Regions from separate parts of the Brucella sp. TWI432 genome, predicted to be linked through region 1. Evidence: riboswitches for the same ligand, from Rfam matches in the RefSeq annotation. Region 1 holds a riboswitch; the other holds the start of a gene.

Region 1 (10,024 bases):
AAGTGCGATGCGGTTTTGCGCCGGCACATGCGTGAAAACGAAGACAAAACAAACAGCTGCTAAGAGCTGCGGCAAATTTGGAAGTGTTTAGGAATGCGCCCTTTGGGAAAGGACAGTGAGGCCTTAGCCTCTATTGCGGGCCAAGGACTTAAAGCTCGGAAGCGCCCGCGTTGACACCGGGCACCGACGGAAATGGATAGACACGCATCTCATACCTCTTGCCAGTGTTTCAGATGTGTGCACAATAAATGAGCAAATCTATTTGCCAAGTGGCAAAATGCAGAAATTTGTTTTCGGCCTATTGAGTGTGGCAAAAATGCTGCCTTACAGCTTTCGGGGCCATGCGGCGAGCTTGCGCGCAAAATGCGCGATTGTTGCATGCAGGATCATGGTGAAGGCGGCCAGCACAAACAGGCTTGCAAACATCAGATCGACCTTGGCGCGGCCGTTAGCCAGCAGCATCAGATAGCCAAGGCCTTTCGATGCTCCCACCCATTCGCCGACCACAGCACCGATGGGCGCATAGACGGCTGCAAGGCTTAATCCTGACGCAAGCGAAGGGAACGCTGCGGGAATGCGCACGCGAAACAGAATCTGCAAGCGTTTGGCACCGAGATTTTCAGCGGCATTGATCAGTGTCTGATCGGTTCGCTGCATTCCATCGAGAAAGGTGGAGGCGACTGGAAAGAAGATCATCAAAATGGTGACGGCAATTTTTGATGCCGGTCCATAGCCGAGCCAGAGGGTGAGGATCGGGGCCAGCGCAAAGATTGGAATCGCTTGAGAGAACACCAGCATGGGCATGACGAGCCGTTGTGCGATCGGCGACATCATCAGCGCGATAGCTGTGAGCACGCCAATGGCGGAACCCAGAAACAGCCCGCCCAGCACTTCGCCAAATGTCACGACGGCATTATCGGCAATCAGCTGCGCATTGGTAATCAGCGACTGCACAACGTCGAGCGGACCGGGCAGGATGAAGCGCGGCATCTGCCAGATGCTCACCACGGCCTGCCACAATATCAGCACAGCAACCGCCGACGAAAATCCGTCGGCGATGCGTTTTTTGCGCGAGCGAGGTATCACGCTCGTCATGCTCCTTTAAGGCCCATCGACCAGAAATCTGCTTCGAGCCTGCTGGCGGTTGCAAAAATCTGGCAGAGCTTTGGCCAGCGCGGACTGTTCTCGAAATCCGGGCCGAGGCGGTTCATTGCGGCCTGATCAAAAAGCCTGCCAACCGTGTGGCACATTTCCTGATAATCAGCGCCTGCATAGGTGTCGATCCACTCTTGATAGGGTGTGCCAGCCTTGGCCGAGGTTGCGAGATTGACGCCGATTTCGCCATAGCCATGTGCGCAGGGAACAAGTGCGGTCAAGAGGTCGAGGAAATCGCCTGCCTGTCCGCAATCGAGCACGTAACGCGTATAGGCGAGGTTTTCCGGCTCTTCACGCGTGTTGTAAAGATCGTCTTCACTGATGCCTTCGCGTGCACAGATGCCGACATGCAGCGGCAGTTCCGTGACAGTTAGTCCATGCATGATTTCGGCACAGAGCCGCGTTTCCTGAAGATTTCCTGCTTTTACGACGCCAAGCGCAAAGGCACGGGCATAGTGATGCAGATAGACATAATCCTGCCTGAGATAATGCAGGAATGCCGATTTCGGCAGCGTACCATCGCCAAGTCTGCGCACAAACTCATGGTCGATATAGGGTTTCCAATCATCAAGCATCGCGGCACGCAGACGGGTGAACAGCTCGGATGAATAAAGCGGTTGAGTGGTCGTCATGGCTTGTCGCCTTTCGCATTCACATCAATCGCCAGTTTCTCAACCGGCAGGATCGAAGGCACGAGACCGTTTTCGTTGAGATGGGCTTCGTAGCGGTTCCAGCGTCCGTAATCGAGACTTGCGGGCGAGCGTGAGAAACGGGCCACTGTGTCTTTCCATGCGCGCTGGTTCAGTTCGTCTTTGAGTTCAGAACTATAGGACGCAAACAGATCGTAGCTTTGCTCTGGATGATTGACGATATATTGCGCGGCTTTTTCGGTGGCTGCAAGGAAGCGCGAAATCCTCTCCTTTTCCGCAGCATCGAGTTTGTTTGCATTGGCAACATAGACCAGCTCGTCATAGACCGGCACGCCTTCTTCCTCGACGAAGAAGCATTTGCCAGCAACCCCTTCAACCGCCATCTGGTTGAGTTCGATGTTGCGATAGGCGCCCATCACGGCATCGACCTGCTTTGACATCAACGCCGGTGCCAGAGAGAAATTCACATTGATCAGCTCGATATCAGAAAGTTTTATGTCGTGATTGCCGAGGATTGTGCCGAGCAGTGTTTCTTCAACGCCGGCTACCGAGAAGCCGATCTTCTTGCCTTTGAGATCGGCAATTGAATTGACCGAACCATCATCGCGGACCATCAGGCAGTTGAGCGGGGAATCGATAAGAGTACCAACGCGGATCAGCGGAATATCGGCGTGGACATCAAGATGCACCTGCTGCTGATACGAAATTGCCAGATCGGCCTGTCCCGCGGCTACCATTTTTGGTGGCACGGATGCGTCCGCAGGTGCAATGATTTCCACATCGAGACCAGCATCCTTGAAGTAACCGAGCTTGTCGGCCACGATAATCGGGCCATGATCAGGGTTTACATACCAGTCGAGTATGAGTTTGAATTTATCGCTCGCCTGAGCTGCTTGAGCTGACATCAGGGCGAACGAAGCCGTGGCGCTGAAAAGCGCAGCAAAAATCAGTTTTTTCAATGTTTCCTCCAGAAACTACTTTACATAGGGGCGTGTAACTTCGATCCATTGCCGCAAGCGGGCTTCCGGATCAGGATTGAGGGTGATGTCGGTGACGACTGAAACAATGTCGGCTCCGGCTTTAAAGACGCCGGGCGCACGATCCACATTCATGCCACCAATGCCAACGAGCGGAATATCGCCCAAAGTCGCTTTCCATTGACTGACGCGGTCCAGTCCTTGTTCATGCCATTTCATCTTTTTTAGAATGGTCGGATAGACCGGACCGAGTGCGATATAGGCAGGCCGTAGCGCTAATGCGCGATCAAGTTCTGCCTCATCATGGCTGGATACACCGAGCTTCACGCCGCTCGCGTGGATTGCATCAAGATCGGCGTCATCAAGGTCTTCCTGACCGAGATGGATGAAGTCGCAGCCTTCCTCAATAGCCAGTTTCCAGTAGTCATTAATGATGAGCTGGCAATCATAGCGGGCGCAGATGTCACGGGCTGCGCGGATTTCGGTGCGCAATTCGCTATCGCTCTTATCCTTGATGCGCAGCTGCACGAGTTTGATGCCAAGCGGCACCATGCGCTCACACCAGCTGGCGCTGTCAAAGATCGGGTAGAACGGATCAAGGGCCATTACACAAACGCCTTTCCGATAAGGGGGGTGGAGGGGGCAGCCATGTCGCGGGCTTCAATCGGATCGGCTTCATAGGCGATGCGACCAGCTTCAACGGCGAGCGCAAAGGCGCGGGCGATGGCGGCGGGATCACCCGCTTTTGCAACGGCGGTGTTGATCAGCACGGCATCAAAGCCAAGCTCCATGGCGGTTGCAGCGTGCGATGGCACACCAATCCCTGCATCCACAACCAGTGGAATATCGGGGAAATGCGCGCGCATGGTTTTCAGCGCATAAGGATTGTTGAGACCGCGACCTGAACCAATCGGCGCACCCCAAGGCATCAGCACCTTGCAGCCTGCCTCGATCAGTTTTTCCGCCACCACCAGATCGTCATTCATATAGGGAAAGACGTCAAAACCGTCGTCGCAGAGAATACGCGCTGCTTCGACCAGCCCGAATGGATCGGGTTGCAGCGTGTCGTGATCGCCGATGACTTCAAGCTTGATCCAGTTGGTGCCGAAAATTTCCCGCGCCATTTTTGCCGTGGTCACGGCCTCGCGTGCCGTATGGCACCCGGCAGTATTGGGCAGAACCGACACACCCAAATCTTTGATGAGGGTCCAGAAGTCCTGACCTGCACGCTGGTTCCCGCTCTCGCGCCGCAGCGAGACCGTCACGATTTCCGTCTTGGACGCGCGAACGCTGTCGGCAAGAATAGCGGGTGATGGATATTGCGCCGTTCCCAAGAGCAGGCGGCTATCAAATGTTTTTCCGTAAAATTCCAGCATCTTTAGCCTCCCTGCATGGGGGCGAGCACTTCAATGCGGTCGCCTTCGCGGATCAGGGTTTCTTCGCGCTCGTCGCTTGCAATGAATTCACCATTGAGCGCGGTTGCAACCACCGCTTCATCCAGTTCGATTTCTGCAAGCAAAGCGAAAAGATTGGTGCTCGTGGTCTCAAAGACCTCGCCATTCAGAACAATGGTCATGCCATTTCCTCTAAAAATTCTTGTCCTTGTTCGGCTCCGGTTGCTGCTGCAACCGCCATGCGTGCAACCGCAGGCGAGAGCAGAAAGCCGTGCCGGTAAAGCCCGTTGACATAGATTGTTTGGCCACGCTTGCGCACACGCGGCAGATTGTCGGGGAAGGCGGGGCGGGCATCGACGCCGGTTTCCAGAATTTCTGCCTCGCCAAAGGCAGGATGCAGTGCATAGGCGGCACTTAGCATTTCCAGCGTCGAGCGGACGCTGATGCCGCCGCGCTCATCGCTTTCGATCATGGTTGCGCCGATCATGTGGATGCCGTCGCCACGCGGTACGATGTAAAGCGGAATGCGCGGATGCAGCAGGCGCACAGGACGCGAAAGATTGATGTCGCGCGAGCGCACAATCAGCATTTCGCCCTTCACACCGCGCAGATCGGTAAGCTGATCGCGTGCTGCCAGACCACGTGCATCAACCGTTATATCTGTGTCGATTTTGACGTCTTTCGCATCTTGTCCGAGATGAAAGACCACGCCTTTCTTTTGCAGGTTTTCGGCAAGCTCAATCAGTGTTTCCCGTGGGCTGAGATGGCCTTCTTGCGCAAAGAAAAGCCCCTGCCGGAAACGGCCTGCAAGGTCCGGTTCCAGTGCATCAATGTGTTCTTGATCAATCGTATCAAAGGCTTGGGTGCGACGGGCAAAGCGGCGAAGCTCGGTTGCATCGCGATTATGCGATATGACCAGCGTGCCCTTGCGATGGACCGTTGAGACATGCCGTTCCCACCAGCCAATCGCCTCTTGTCCCAGTCTGACGACGGGTTCTTCCGCACTCTCGCCTTCGCACCATGGTGCCAGCATTCCGCCTGCAAACCATGAGCAGCAGTCAACACCGATTGCGGTGCTCTTGGCAATCACAGTGACAGCATGTCCCTGATCATTGAACTCGGCAGCGCAGGCAAGGCCGGCAACACCTGCGCCGATGATGGTAACGCGCATTATACCGTCTCCCATAAAGCGTGGAAGTGGTGCACGGGGCCGTGTCCGCTTCCGACCTGCAAGCTGTTTGCCGAGCGAATCGCCGCTTGCAGATAGGCGTGAGCCTCGCGCAGTGCTTGTTCCATCGAAAGACTTTTGCCAAGGCCGGCTGCAATGGCCGACGAAAGCGTGCAGCCGGTGCCGTGGGTGTTCTGTGTGTCGATACGTGGCGCTTCCAGCGTAATGGTTGGCAGGTCCTTGCGGATGAGGAGGTCAGTGCAGACATCGCCTTCGGCATGTCCGCCCTTCATGAGCACGGCCTTTGCGCCGAGCTTGAGCAGGGCGCGTCCCTGTTCTTCCGCCTCATCGTCATTGCGCGCAGTCGCACAATCGAGCAGGCAAGCAGCTTCCGGCCTGTTGGGCGTTAGAACGCTTGCAAGTGGGATCAGTTCATCGCGCAATGTCGAGATTGCGGCCTCGCTTAAAAGCCGGTCGCCGGATTTCGCGACCATCACCGGATCAAGAACCACCGGTCTGGAGAATGATGCAAGGCCCTTGGCGATGGCCAGAATGGTTTGCGGCACGGACACCATACCGATTTTGACGGAAGCCACATTGAGATCGCTGAAGACGGCATCGATTTGCGCAGCAACGATTTCAGACGGAATGTCATGGACAGCTGTGACGGCCAGTGTGTTCTGCGCTGTGATTGCGGTGATCACGCTCGCGCCATAGACGCCGAGCGCTGAAAAGCTCTTGAGATCAGCCTGAATGCCCGCGCCGCCGCTGCTGTCGGAGCCGGCAATCGTCACGCAGATAGGCACGGATGCACCACTGCTTGCTTTGGTTCGGGAGAGGCTTTGTCTTAAATCCATCATGTCGTCTCTCATTCCGAACGGAAAATTGAGACGTCATGAACTTGCTTTTGGGGCCTTGCCCCATGGAGGATATTTCCTCCTTGTTCGCGACGCGCCAAACTCCGTTCCCTACGCAGGTATTACCCGGATCAGGTTCAATGGGTTAACGCGATCAGCGTCTCTCAGCCTCTGATGAGGCACCCCAACGAATTTTGTGCTTTAGGCATAGGACGGAACGGCAGGTGGGTCAAGCAGCCTTAAGAATTGCAATCTGCAAATAAATTTATAAGCACCCCAATTTTCTATATGACTTTTTAAATAACCATGCGTTAAATCAATGCAGGGGAGAATGTCGTCCATTGCAGGCGACTTACTTTATTCCTGGAGACATCCTCTCGCGGGGAGATTGGATCAGGGCCAGTCTGATGAGGGGACAATGATGAGGAATCGGGAAGCCGGTGGGGCTCACTCGGACGCTGCTTTGGTGCGCACATCCGAAGAGGATTTTCGCATTCTCTTTACAACGCACCCGACACCTATGTGGGTGTATGATCCAAAGACATTGCGTTTTATCGTGATGAATGAAGCGGCTTACGCGCTTTATGGATACCCGGCTCACAAAATACCTGAGATGACAGTTCTGGATATTCGTCCGCAAGCCGAGCGGGACCGGATGCTGGATGCCGTGCGCAGTGGAAGTGATCTGGAGCGGCCCGAAAGCTGGCAGCACCTCAAAGCCAATGGCCAGATCATTGATGTTGTGACCTATGGGCGTGAGGTCATCTTTGAAGGCAGGCGGGCAATTCTTGCGATCGTGCAGGATATGACCGCGCTTGAGGAGGCCAACCGTCAGGCGAGCCATACCCAGTCGTTGCTTGATGGCCTTATCGACAATATGCCGCTTGGCGTCTTCATCAAGGACATGCAGGACAAAGGCCGTTACCTTCTCTACAACAAGGCTGCATCCACGATAAGCGGTTATAAAATTGAGGATGTAATTGGCTCAATTGATACGGAAATTTTCCCACGTGAGGAAGCAAAGCTTCTGACGCAGCAGGATCGTCTGGCGATGCGCCGCGAGGGTGTTTTGACCCTTGAGCGTGATATTCGTAGCGCGGACGGGACGCCACGCAGGCTGCGGATCATCAAGCGTCCAATCCCACCCGTTGATGGTGGCAGTTCACGTTATCTGATTGGGCTCATGGAAGATATTACCGAGCGCACACAGACCGCACAGCGCATGACACATATTGCCATGCACGATAGTCTGACCGACTTGCCGAACCGCGCCTATTTTTCACAATATATCGAAACTATTCTGAAAAAGGGTGAGCGCGCACCGGCATTTGCGCTGTTCTATCTTGATATCGATCACTTTAAGACCATCAATGACAGCAGGGGCCACCAGATCGGCGATTTGCTGCTCACGCAGGTGGCCGCACGCCTCAAGAGCATCACAACCTGCGAGCAGTTTTTGGCGCGTTTGGGTGATGATGAGTTTGCCATTATCTTCCGCAGCGATACGATTTCCCAGATTGCAATGTTTGCTGATTGCCTTCTTTCGTCCTTTCAGGATCCATTTGATCTTGGTGATACAATGGAATTCGTCTCTTGCAGTGTTGGCATCGCCCATGCCCCTTTGCATGGCGAGGATCCTGACGCGCTGATGCTGAGTGCTGATCTTGCGCTTTATGCCGCCAAGGCTGATGGCCGCAGGACGTTCCGTTTCTACCAGCATTCGCTGCGACTGGCCGTCGAAAAGCGCCACGCCATGACTTCCGATCTGCGGATGGCGTTGGCCGCGCAGCAGTTTGAGCTCCATTATCAGCCGATTTTTAATCTCGAATCAGGGCGTATATCCGGTTTTGAAGCTTTGCTGCGCTGGCGTCATCCATCGCTGGGCATGGTGTCGCCGGTCGAATTTATTCCGGTTGCGGAGGAAGCCGGTCTGATAGGGCCGATCGGAGACTGGGTGCTCAGGCAAGCTTGTCGCGAGGCTGCATCTTGGCCAGCCGATATCAAGGTTTCCGTCAATCTTTCTCCGGTGCAGTTCAATCAAAGCTTTCTGCTTGATTCGGTGACAGATGCTCTTGACGCTGCGGCTCTGTCTCCAGCGCGTTTGGAACTTGAAATCACGGAATCGGTGTTTCTTAAAAACAGCAAACATAACATTGAACTCTTATTCGAGTTGCGTCGTTTGGGCGTGCGGATTGCCATGGATGATTTCGGAACCGGCTATTCATCGCTGAGTTATCTGCGCTCGTTCCCGTTCGACAAGATCAAGGTGGATCGCAGTTTCGTGTCGGGTATCGAGCTTGATACCCGCGATCTTGCGATCATTCAGGCCGTGGCCACACTGGGTGCTGGCTTTCAGATTGTCACGACGGCCGAAGGCGTGGAAACCACGCAGCAACTTGAATGTTTGCGAAAACAGAATTTCGGTGAAGTACAGGGCTTTCTGATGGGGCGTCCGATGCCTGCAACTGAGGTGCCTGAATTCATTCAGACCCGCTGCGGATCGATTCTCGCTGCAATGCATCCTCAAAACGAAATGGTCGTCTGAAAATCATTTCGGTATAAGACTTGACCTTCCAACGGTTGGAAGGGTTATGTATTCATGCAACTCACGAATTCGCTCTTGATAAAAGAGCTGGAAGGGATTGCCATGAACAAGCCAGTCAAACCCGAAAACACAAGTTTCGCTATTCCCGTCGAGGGGATGAGCTGCGCCTCCTGCGTGTCTTCCGTTGAGAAGGCAGTCGCGAAAGTGCCGGGCGTCGACAAGGTGTCCGTCAACCTCGCAACCGAGCGTGCCGATGTGACCTTCAAGGCCGCGCCTGACATGCCCGCTGTCATCGATGCGATCCGCAAGGCGGGTTATGATGTGCCATCGGGAAGTGCCGATCTTGCCATTGAAGGCATGAGCTGCGCTTCCTGTGTGAGCAAGGTTGAAAAGGCATTGAATGCGGTGCCGGGCGTAACCCGTGCCAGCGTTAATCTTGCGACCGAACGCGCGCATGTTGAACTTGCGGGGCAGGTGCCACTGGGCGACCTTATCAAGGCGGTTGAAAATGCGGGCTATGAAGCCCGTTCTCTCGAAGAAGCGCTGAGCGATGCGAAGCAGGAAACGCAATCCGACAAACGCGATGCCGAAGCGTTTGATCTGAAAAAGAACGCTATCTTTGCTGCGGTTCTGACACTGCCGGTTTTCATTCTGGAAATGGGATCGCACCTTATTCCAGCGGTGCACATGCTGGTCATGGATATGATTGGAACGCAGAACAGCTGGTATTTCCAGTTTGTGCTGACCACGCTTGTGCTTTTTGGCCCGGGCATGCGCTTTTTCAAAAAAGGTATCCCAGCCCTTCTGCGCGCAGCCCCCGATATGAACTCACTGGTTGTGGTCGGCACAACTGCCGCCTGGGGCTTTTCGGTTGTTGCGACCTTCTGGCCAGATATTCTGCCTGTCGGTACGGTCAATGTTTACTTTGAAGCTGCCGCCGTCATTGTCACGCTGATCCTGATTGGTCGCTATCTGGAAGCGCGCGCCAAAGGCCGAACTTCGGCGGCAATCAGCCGTCTCGTTGGCTTGCAGGCGAAGTCAGCACGCGTCGTGCGCAATGGTGAAACAGTTGATGTGTCGCTGGAAGATGTGCGCGCTGGTGATATTGTGCAGGTGCGCCCGGGTGAGAAAGTTCCGGTTGATGGTGCGGTGATCGAAGGCTCGTCCTATGTGGATGAATCGATGATTACCGGCGAACCTGTTCCTGTTGCCAAGGACGCGGGTGCAGAAGTTGTTGGCGGCACGATCAACAAGACGGGCGCCTTCACCTTCCGCGCA
Region 2 (10,024 bases), on a different contig from region 1:
CTTCAAAGCTTCGGGTCCAGATGGCGAGAGTAATTCATGGGCAGGCCCTTGTGCGGAAATCCGGCCATTGTCGAGAAACAGCAACAAAGCATTGAGATAGAGTGCGTCTTCCGGCGTATGTGTAACCATCAGCACCGTCATTTTGTTTTCTTCATGCAATGCACGCACAAGATCAAGCATCTGATGGCGTAGTGCGGGTCCAAGGGAAGCAAAGGCTTCGTCCAGCAACAATACCGGTCTTGCGCGCACGAGCGCGCGTGCGATCGCCACCCGCTGACGTTCGCCACCCGAAAGCGCTTCGGGTTTGCGGGTCTCTTTGCCTTTAAGTCCCACGCGTTCCAATGCAGTTGCGATTGCGTCCCGATCCTGTTGGTTCAGCTTCAGATTGGGAGAACGGCCAAGCCCGACATTCTGCTCGACGCTTAGATGTGCGAAAAGATTATTCTCCTGAAAGACCATTGAAACGGGCCGGGATGCAGGCGGCAGATCGGTAACATCAAGATCGCCGATCAAAATCTGCCCGATTTCTGGTTTTTCAAATCCTGCAATCAGATTGAGCAGTGTGGACTTTCCCGAGCCGCTGGGGCCGACAATGGCCGCAATTACGCCGCCCGGTATGGTCGCGTCGAAATGCATTTTGGTTTCGCCATAGCTGAAATATAGATCGCGAAGCCTGATGTCGGCTTTGACATTCATAGAAGCGGCGTTTCCTTTCGCGAGGCAGCACGATCTGCAATCATCATCAGGCCAAGACATAAGATTCCGAGGATCAATGCAAGGCCTGCTGCGTCGAATGTGCGGTAGCTGCCCATACGCTGGAACAGAAGATAAGGCAGCGTTAACAATGCATCGCTGCCGAAAAGTGCGATGGTGCCGAGATCGCCCAGCGAAAGCGCCATGGCAAAGGCAAAGGCCATTCCGAAGGGTTTTTGAATGGATGGCCAGTCGATCAGTTTCAGCCGGTTGAAGCCTGTGATGCCAAGCTGTGCACAGAGCCTGTTGTGGCGCGCAGCCGCTGTGTCCCATGAAGGTCGCAGCAGGCGCACGGCAAACGGCATGGCCATCGCGGCATTGACTGTTATCACCATCAACGGAGCCATCAGGAAGGGATCTGTGAAATGGCGCAGCAAAATGAACCAGCCCGCACCCAGAACGATGGGTGGCATGACCAGAATGAGGCTTGCGCCTGTGTCAAAAAGCCCGGCAAGGCGCACGCTCTTTGTGGCCCCGCGTGCGATGACCAGGGAGAGGGAGAGGATGACAGAGAGGAGGGCTGCTGAAAATCCAAGTGCCAGACTGGTGCTGATTGCTCGCCAGACGGTCTTCTCCCTCAAAAGCCCGACCAGATCGGCGGCAAGACCTGAAATGACGATGCCGATGACGGGAAGCGCGACATAGAGGAAGCCAATCGCAATGGCTGTGATATTGAAAAAGCGTTCTGGTACAGAGGGCTTCGCATAGCGTCTCGCGTTACGTGTAAGCGTAAAGCCTTCTTCCGATGGGCGTCCGGTCATGCGCAGGGCCAGCAAAATGAAAAGTGTCAGCGCAAGCTGTGCGAAGGTGAGAGCAACCGCGCGCGCCGGATCGAAATCGAAATGCAGGCTTTGGTAAATTGCAACTTCCAGCGTTGTGGCGCGTGGGCCGCCGCCAAGGGTGAGAACCGTTGTGAAGCTTGTGACGCAGAGCATGAAGATCAGACCGAACATGCCGGGCAGATTGCGCCGAATGACGGGCCATTCAATCAGGCGAAAGCGCGACGGGCTTCCCATGCCAAGTTGTGCTGAAAGCTTCCAGTAATCGGCGGGTATTGAGTCATAAGTCGCGAGAATGAGTCTGACAGCCAGCGGCATATTGAAAAACACATGCGCGATCAAAATGCCGGTGATGCCGTAAATATCGGGTGAGAGCGGATAGCTGCTTGCTTGCGAAAGCTGCGCAATAAAGCCGTTGCGCCCGTAAATGCTGGTGATGCCCAGCACCGTCACAAGGGCAGGTAAGGCGAGTGGCAGCGCGAAAAGGCGCAGGATCAGGCTTCGACCCGGAAAGTTTGATTCTGCATAAAGCGCCCGCGCTACCGGAATGGCAAACAGCACTGACAGCAGAGCCGATGCCGCAGCTTGCGTGAGTGTGAAACGGGCGACGCGCAGCAGATAATTGTCGAAATAGACATCCGTATCAAAGCCGCTGGCTTCTAATGCCAGCGCAAGAAGCGAACCACCGACCAGCACCGCAAGAAAGCCAAGCGCCAGCATGCCCGCGAGTTGTTTTATCGCAGGCATGGTGTGAGCAGCGCTGGTTCTGGTCGGTGCTTTGATCATTTGCTTGAAGCGTCAAGCCATTCATCGACCCATGCCTTGCGGTTCTTCGCAACCGCGTCGGCTGGGATCAGAAGGGTCTTTTCAGGCTTCGGCAATGTGTCGAAAGCCGGTGCAAGCGGCTGCGAAGTCTTGCCTGCCGGATACATCCAGTTGGTTTCGGGAATCACATCCTGAAAGCCGGGGCCGGTCATGAAAGCGAGAAATTTGTGTGCGAGCGGGTTTTGGGCGCCTGTTGTTGTCTGGGCAGCAAGTTCGATCTGAAGGTAATTGCCTTCAGGATATGCCAGTGCCTTATAGCGCTCGGTTTTCTCGGCAATCATGTGATAGGCAGGGGAGGTGGTGTAAGAGAGCACCATTGGTGCTTCACCTTTGGTGAACAGGCCATAGGCTTCCGACCAGCCCGGCGTCACCGTGAGAATGCGCTTCTGCAGCTTTTCCCATGCTTCGGCTGCCTGATCGCCATAGACCGATTTGATCCAGAGCAGAATGCCAAGGCCCGGTGTCGATGTGCGCGGGTCCTGAATGACGATTTTTTGCGACGGATCGCCTTCGACCAGCTCTTTGAGGCTTTTCGGCGGATTGGGCAGCTTCTCGGAATCATAGACAACGGCGAAATAGCCGTAGTCATAAGGCACGAAAATATCGTCCTTGAAATCGCCCGGCACTTTGACATTGGAAAGATCAATGCCGCTCGGCGCGAAATAGCCGGTGGCGCGCGCTTCGGTCGTCAGGTTCGTGTCGAGGCCAAGGACGATGTCTGCTTTGGTATTGCCGCCCTCAAGCTTGAGGCGATTGAGCAGGGCGACGCCATCAGCCGATGCAACCCATTCGAGCGTGCAATCGCATTCTTTCTCGAAGTTTTCCTTGACCTTTGGGCCTGGGCCCCACTCGGAAACAAAGCTGTCATAGGTGTAGATGGTCAGCTTGTCTTTGGCGTGGGCAACAGGCGCAAAGGCAAAAGCTGCGCTCAGCGACAGGGTAAGCAGAGATAAAAGCCGCATAACGGCATTCCTTTCTTTTATTCGAAAAGATTGAGCGCCGCTTGGGAAATCGGTCAGCATCTAATCCCTCCGCCGGTACAAACCGGATCAGGTTCAGCGGGTTAGCCGGTGTGCGGCTTCTCAGCCATTCTAAGAACGAATGGCACCCCGTTAGAGCACGGCAACAATAGATGTTTGCTTCAGGAAGGGCAAGGGTTCGCAATGCGGGCTTTCAGCTAGAATTTCCGCATGTTATGAGCGGTTTATGAGCACATTTGTCATTTTACTTGGCGGCGATCTCGTTGTCACGGATCGTCTGAAAAATCAGATTGCGGGAGCGCGCGTTCTTGCCGCCGACAGTGGCATACGCCATGCAGCGGAGCTGGGTGTTGAACCTGAGCTGTGGCTGGGGGACTTTGATTCCGCTTCTGAGGCGTTGAAAGAGCAGTATGCGCATATTCCGCAGAAGAGTTTTCCACGTGCCAAAGATATGACTGATGGCGAGCTTGCACTTTCGGAAGCTTTTGCGCGCGGCGCTGAGAAGGTCATTTTATGTGGGGCATTTGGTGGCCCGCGCACGGATCACACCTTGCTGCATCTTACGATGGCAACGGCGCAGGCCGCAGAGGGGCGGGATATTCTGCTTTCAAGCGGGGTCGAGGAAGCCTGGCCGGTTGTTAGGGGAGACTATGTTTATGATTTTCCCGATGGCACGTCTTTCAGCGTCGTGAATTTCTGCAAAGTCGAAGGACTTTCAATCACAAATGCAGAGTGGCCGTTAGACAACGTGACCCTTCCTTTTGGTTCTTCATGGACGGTTTCCAATATTGTGCGTGGAACTCTTTGCGTTTCCGTGCGTTCAGGACTTGCGATACTTGTAGCCAACTTGAATGAGGGGGCTGATCTTTACTATGGCTGCTAACCTTACCAATTGAAACCGCTTGACGCTGACGAGCGAAACGTATTGTAAATAGCCTCAGCGGGAATTGTCCGCCTTGCGCCGAAATTGGGGACGCAAAGTCGGTGTTGGTGTAACTCTATTAGGAGATTGTTTCATGAAGTCACGTCTTACCATGATTGCAATCGTCGGTGCGCTTGCGTTCTCAACGGCAGCATGCACGACGAATGAGCAGCGTACTGCCGGCTATGGTGTTGGTGGTGCAGCTCTTGGTGCACTTGCTGGCGGTGCTATCGGCGGCAATGGCCGTGGTGCTCTGGCTGGCGCAGCGATCGGTGGCGTTGCCGGTACGCTTCTTGGTGCAGCACAGACCCGTAATGGTGTTCAGTACTGCCGTTACCGCGACAATTACGGTCGTGTTTACGAAGCACCTTGTAACTAAGCTGACCGTTTAGCGGTTTCGAATTCAAAAGCAGGCCGGGTTAACCCGGCCTGTTTGCTTTTTTGGCCTTATCATTTGACAGAATGCGTTTTGTCCCCGACAAGCAGGGCAGAAATTTCAACGGCATTTTTCAAAGAGAACCATGGCACCTCCGCTTCTTCGCCTCGATCAGATCAAGCTTACCTTTGGCGGCACGCCGCTTTTGGAAGATGCAGCCCTTTCGGTGAGTGACGGTGACCGCATCGCGCTGGTCGGACGCAATGGTTCCGGCAAATCCACCCTGCTTAAAATTGCCGCTTCTATGGTCGAAGCAACCTCCGGCGAAATTTACAAGCATCCGGGTGCCACCATCCGCTATCTGCCGCAGGTGCCTGATCTTGAAGGCTTTGCCAATGTCCGCGCTTATGTGGAAGCAGGTCTTGGACCAACAGACGATCCGCACCGCGTGACCTATCTGCTGGAACATCTGGGCTTGACTGGCGAGGAAAAGCCCGATCATCTTTCTGGCGGGGAAGCGCGTCGCGCAGCCCTTGCCCGCGTGATTGCTCCGCAGCCGGATGTGCTGCTGCTTGACGAGCCGACCAACCATCTCGACCTGACGACCATTGAATGGCTCGAAGATGAGCTGCGCCAGATTCGCTCAGCCATTGTTCTGATTTCGCACGACCGCCGCTTTCTGGAAAATGTCAGCCGCTCGACAGTCTGGCTTGATCGCGGCATCACCCGCCGTATCGATCAGGGCTTTGGGCATTTTGAGGAATGGCGGGACAAGGTTCTTGAAGAAGAAGAGCGTGACCATCACAAGCTTGGGCGTCAGATTGCGCGCGAGGAACATTGGCTGCGCTATGGCGTGACCGCACGCCGCAAGCGCAATATGCGCCGCCTCGGTGAGCTGCATTCCATGCGCGCCGATTTCCGCGATCATCGCAAGGCGCAGGGTACAGCTGTTCTGACGGCCAGTGATTCCAAGGAATCGGGCAAGCTGGTGATTGAAGCGAAGAAGCTTAACAAGGCGTATGGCGAGCGTGTTCTCGTTCATGATTTCTCGATCCGTGTGCAGCGCGGTGATCGTATTGGTCTTGTCGGACCCAATGGGGCTGGCAAGACGACGCTTTTGTCGATGCTGACCGGCAAACTCGCACCCGATTCAGGCACGTTGCGTCTTGGCGTTAATCTGGAAATGGCTGAGCTTGATCAGAAGCGCGAAAGCCTGAACCTTGATGATACGCTCGCGCATTATCTCACTGATGGGCGTGGTGAAAACCTGGTGGTCAACGGCGAACAGCGTCATGTCGTTTCTTATATGAAAGACTTCCTGTTCCAGCCCGAACAGGCGCGGACGCCAATCCGCGAACTGTCCGGCGGTGAGCGGGCGCGCCTGATGCTGGCGCGCGTTCTGGCGCGGCCTGCCAATCTTTTGATCCTCGACGAGCCGACCAACGATCTCGACATGGAAACGCTTGATCTGTTGCAGGAACTGGTTTCCGGTTTTCCGGGGACCGTTATCCTTGTCAGCCACGACCGCGATTTCCTTGATCGCACGGTGACGTCGGTAATCGCACCGGAAGGCGATGGCAACTGGCTCGAATATGCCGGTGGCTATGCCGATATGATGGCGCAGCGTAAGGAACAAGCGCTGGCACGACGCAACGTCAAAACGGCGACCGCTGGCACTGATAACAAGGGTAGTGAAGCGCCGCAGGCCAAGCGTGATGAAAAGCGTAAGCTTTCCTATAAGCAGAAATTCGCGCTCGAAACCTTACCCGGCAAAATGGATGCGCTTGCGAAGGAAATCAGCGTGCTGGAAGGCAAGCTTGCCGATCCGCAGCTTTATGCCAAAGACCCGACACTGTTTGCGAAAACGGCCGATCTTCTTGAAAAGAAGCGCAACGAAAACGCAGCCATGGAAGAAGAATGGCTGGAGCTGGAGATGTTGCGCGAGGAAATCGAGGGATAATTATTATCCCTCGAAAACTCTCTAAGCGCTCGCTTTGTCGAGCAGGGCAATCGCATCAGCATCCAGCTTGATCTGTGCGGCATCGAGCAGCTCATTAAGCTGGGTGAGGCGCGTGGCGCTGGCAATCGGGGCTGTGACGGAGGGGCGTGCAATCAGCCAGGCAATGGCGATTTGTGCCGGTGTGGCGTCATTGGCACGGGCTACCTGATCAAGTGCTGCAATAATCCGCGACCCGCGATCTGTCAGGTATTTTTCAACCGTTTGACCGCGCGCACTTTGACCAAGATCATCTTTTGAGCGGTATTTGCCCGTCAGAAAGCCGGAAGCCAGCGAATAATAATTGATCACGCCCAGATCATTGTCGCGGCAGATCGCTTCAAGACCATCTTCAAAAACGGCTCGGTCATAGAGATTGTAAAGCGGCTGCAGGGTTTCATAACGCGGCAGGCCATGCTGCTTTGCAACATCAAGCGATTCTGTCAGGCGTTCCGATGTCAGGTTGGACGCACCGATTGCGCGCACTTTACCCGCCTTGATCAGCTCCTGATAGGTGCCAAGAACATCTTCAAACGGCGTTTCGGGGTCATCCCAATGCGATTGATAGAGATCGATATAGTCTGTTTGCAGTCGTTTGAGGGAGGCATCGACGGCTTTGCGAATATAGTTTGGTGAAAGGCCTTTTTCATTCGGCCCCATTTCGGAGCCGACTTTGGTGGCGATCACAACCTTGTGGCGCAGACCGCGGGATTTCAGCCAGTTGCCGATAATGGTTTCGGATTCACCACCGGCATTGCCCGGCGCCCATGCGGAATAGACATCCGCCGTGTCGATAAAATTAAATCCTGCATCGACAAAACGGTCGAGAAGCGAAAAGGATGTTCCTTCATCGACCGTCCAGCCAAATACATTGCCGCCAAAACAAAGCGGCGAAACCTCGAGTTCAGTACGTCCGAGTTTTCTAAACTCCATGGACCCTATCCCCTTCCTGTATGTACGAATTCCGAAGAATTCGCAGGGCTTCGATTTCAGGAAGAAGAGCGGGTCAGGCGCATTGCGCCCTCAGTGTCAGCCCATGCCAAGTGCATCCATATAAAGCTGGAGCATGGCTTCTTCTTCCTGACGTTCATGGTCTTCTTTTTTACGCAGACGAATAATGGTCCTTACGACCTTGCTGTCAAACCCCGAACCCTTCAATTCCGCGTAAACTTCCTTGATATCGTCGGCGATGGTCTTTTTTTCTTCTTCAAGGCGCTCAATGCGCTCGATGAAAGCGCGCAACTGGCCAACGGCAATCGTCTGGGCTTCGCTGGTAATATCGTCGCTCACGGGGGTCTCCAATTCAACTCGATGATCAATGAGGGGCAACAGTGTTTCGTTACAGCAACAAAACACATGCCGAAAGTCGGACATGGTTTTCCTGCGAGTCGCAGGCGAAATTAAGGGGCTGTGGGGCCATAAAACCCTGTTTTATTGCCTTCCGGCTGTGGATAACGGGCAAAGCCTCAATCAATCGGTCCAGATCGGGAGCCGAAATGCCGGATTTCATGGATTTCCGGCATTGTGTTGATTTTCGCCAGCATTGGCGAAAGCCGATCCGCCCATTCAATGGCTCCAGCTTTATCAGCGATCAAATCCTGCCGCACCTCAATGAGCACATGCGCATAGCCACGCGCCGTCGCATGGCGATACATGGCATCGTTCTTGAGTGCGCCGTCATAGGGTTCGTTGTCGCCGACGATGAGGCCCGGCTCATCACGCAGCATGGAAAGAAGCGGTATCACTGCCCGCGGGTCAGAATCCCATAAAAGTCCTATATGCCATGGGCGATCCTTTCCACGCCAGTTGGGCGTAAAAGAATGGATCGAAACGATGAAGGGCGCTTTGCTGCTCTCAGTCGCGACACGCGCACTCATGGATGCAACGGCATCGTGATAGGGACGATAGAAACGGTCAAGGCGGATTTTGCGTTCTTCGGGCGACATTGGGTAATTGCCGGAAATCACCGCGCCATCCGACAATTGCATGATGAGTGTGGGATCGTCTTCGCCGCGATTGGGATCGATCAGCAGACGCGAAAAGCCTCCCATCACCGCTGGTGCATCAAGCCTTGCAGCCAATTGACGTGTCAGCTCCTCAACGCCGATATCATAGGCAATGTGGCGTTCGAACTCGTTTTTTGCGAGGCCGAGACTACCATATTCAACAGGCAAGTCGCGGCGGGCGTGGTCGGCTGTCAGAAGAAGACCGAGGCTGAGATTGCCGTCAACTTGATGGAAGGGTGAGAAGGACGGATCACATGACATGGGAGAGGCTTCTTGAATGGGATTTCTGTCATACATCGCAAGTCGTTTCAGCTCTGTCATGAGAAAGTCGCGATTGCAACGATCATTCTTAATTGAAAAGCGAAGCAGTTTTCAGAATGCGGCAAAGCTACGAATCTAATCGTTTAAATCGTGCTGAAATCGCATGCAGTTTGATTGGAAATGCTGTAACTGGTTGGTTCTCTCCGGGATTGCGTTGACATCAAAGGCGAAACTGCCGAAAAGAGAGCGACCGAAAGAGGATATCCTTGCGTGAGACAAAAGCGATTGCGGGCTGAAGGAGTTCGGCGAATGCGACTTCCATTGTTTTTGGGTTTATTTTCCAGTGTGCTTGTTGGTGCTCTGGGTATGACTTCTCTGGAAGCGCGGGCCGATTTTCGAGTGTGTAACTCAACTCAAAACCTTGTTGGTGTTGCGATTGGCTATCGGGCCAAATCCGGCTGGGTGACTGAGGGCTGGTGGCATATTGACGGTTCAACCTGCAAGACGTTGCTCGAAGGGCCTTTGTCTTCACGCTATTATTATCTTTACGCTGAGGACTCTCAAAGCGGCGGTCGCTGGGAAGGCAAAGTGAATATGTGCGTTGCGGAAAAGGAATTCCGCATTACGGGCGTTCAGGATTGTTTTGCTCGCGGTTTTCAGCGCAACGGCTTCCAGGAATACGATACCGGGGAACAGTCGAGCTGGATGGTACAGCTCACGGATGAAACACCGTTAGAAAACTCTACAGTTACAGGAACGAATAACCCATGAAGCGCAACCGCAAGGTCAAGATTCTCGCCACACTCGGCCCGGCGTCTGGCGAAGAAGCCGTTATCCGTCAGCTTTTTGAAGCTGGTGCAGACGTCTTTCGTATCAATATGAGTCATGCCGATCATGACACGATGCGCACACTCGTAAAGCGTATTCGAAATGTCGAAAAAGAACTTGGCCGTCCTATCGGAATTCTGGCGGATCTGCAGGGGCCAAAGCTGCGCGTTGGCAAGTTCAAGAACACAAAGGTCACGCTTGTAGCAGGTCAGACCTTCACGCTCGATGACAATCAAGAGCCGGGTGATGAAACCCGTGTCTATCTCCCGCATCCGGAAATTCTGGAAGCGGTGGAGCC

Evidence for each region. A riboswitch is a leader RNA that binds a small molecule or an ion and turns the genes downstream of it on or off. The one in region 1 is predicted to bind thiamine pyrophosphate.
Region 2: linked by a shared signal. The riboswitch ahead of thiB (thiamine ABC transporter substrate binding subunit) and the one ahead of thiD (bifunctional hydroxymethylpyrimidine kinase/phosphomethylpyrimidine kinase) in region 1 are both predicted to bind thiamine pyrophosphate.

Annotation. Positions count from the first base shown of each region.
Region 1 is NZ_JBDJNL010000001.1:355,412-365,435, forward strand. Features, by position in the region: gene ABE527_RS01650 (ABC transporter permease) at 325-1,095, opposite strand; gene tenA (thiaminase II) at 1,092-1,787, opposite strand; gene ABE527_RS01660 (ABC transporter substrate-binding protein) at 1,784-2,764, opposite strand; gene ABE527_RS01665 (thiamine phosphate synthase) at 2,780-3,388, opposite strand; gene ABE527_RS01670 (thiazole synthase) at 3,388-4,158, opposite strand; gene thiS (sulfur carrier protein ThiS) at 4,161-4,358, opposite strand; gene thiO (glycine oxidase ThiO) at 4,355-5,347, opposite strand; gene thiD (bifunctional hydroxymethylpyrimidine kinase/phosphomethylpyrimidine kinase) at 5,347-6,201, opposite strand; TPP riboswitch at 6,293-6,398, opposite strand; gene ABE527_RS01690 (putative bifunctional diguanylate cyclase/phosphodiesterase) at 6,623-8,746, shown strand; gene ABE527_RS01695 (heavy metal translocating P-type ATPase) at 8,849-10,024, shown strand, end outside.
Region 2 is NZ_JBDJNL010000006.1:119,519-129,542, reverse strand. Features, by position in the region: gene thiQ (thiamine ABC transporter ATP-binding protein) at 1-696, opposite strand, end outside; gene thiP (thiamine/thiamine pyrophosphate ABC transporter permease) at 693-2,318, opposite strand; gene thiB (thiamine ABC transporter substrate binding subunit) at 2,315-3,319, opposite strand; TPP riboswitch at 3,367-3,479, opposite strand; gene ABE527_RS11380 (thiamine diphosphokinase) at 3,564-4,220, shown strand; gene ABE527_RS11375 (YMGG-like glycine zipper-containing protein) at 4,354-4,638, shown strand; gene ABE527_RS11370 (ABC-F family ATP-binding cassette domain-containing protein) at 4,781-6,595, shown strand; gene ABE527_RS11365 (aldo/keto reductase) at 6,617-7,564, opposite strand; gene ABE527_RS11360 (DUF2312 domain-containing protein) at 7,661-7,921, opposite strand; gene ABE527_RS11355 (N-formylglutamate amidohydrolase) at 8,098-8,898, opposite strand; gene ABE527_RS11350 (DUF1036 domain-containing protein) at 9,208-9,669, shown strand; gene pyk (pyruvate kinase) at 9,666-10,024, shown strand, end outside.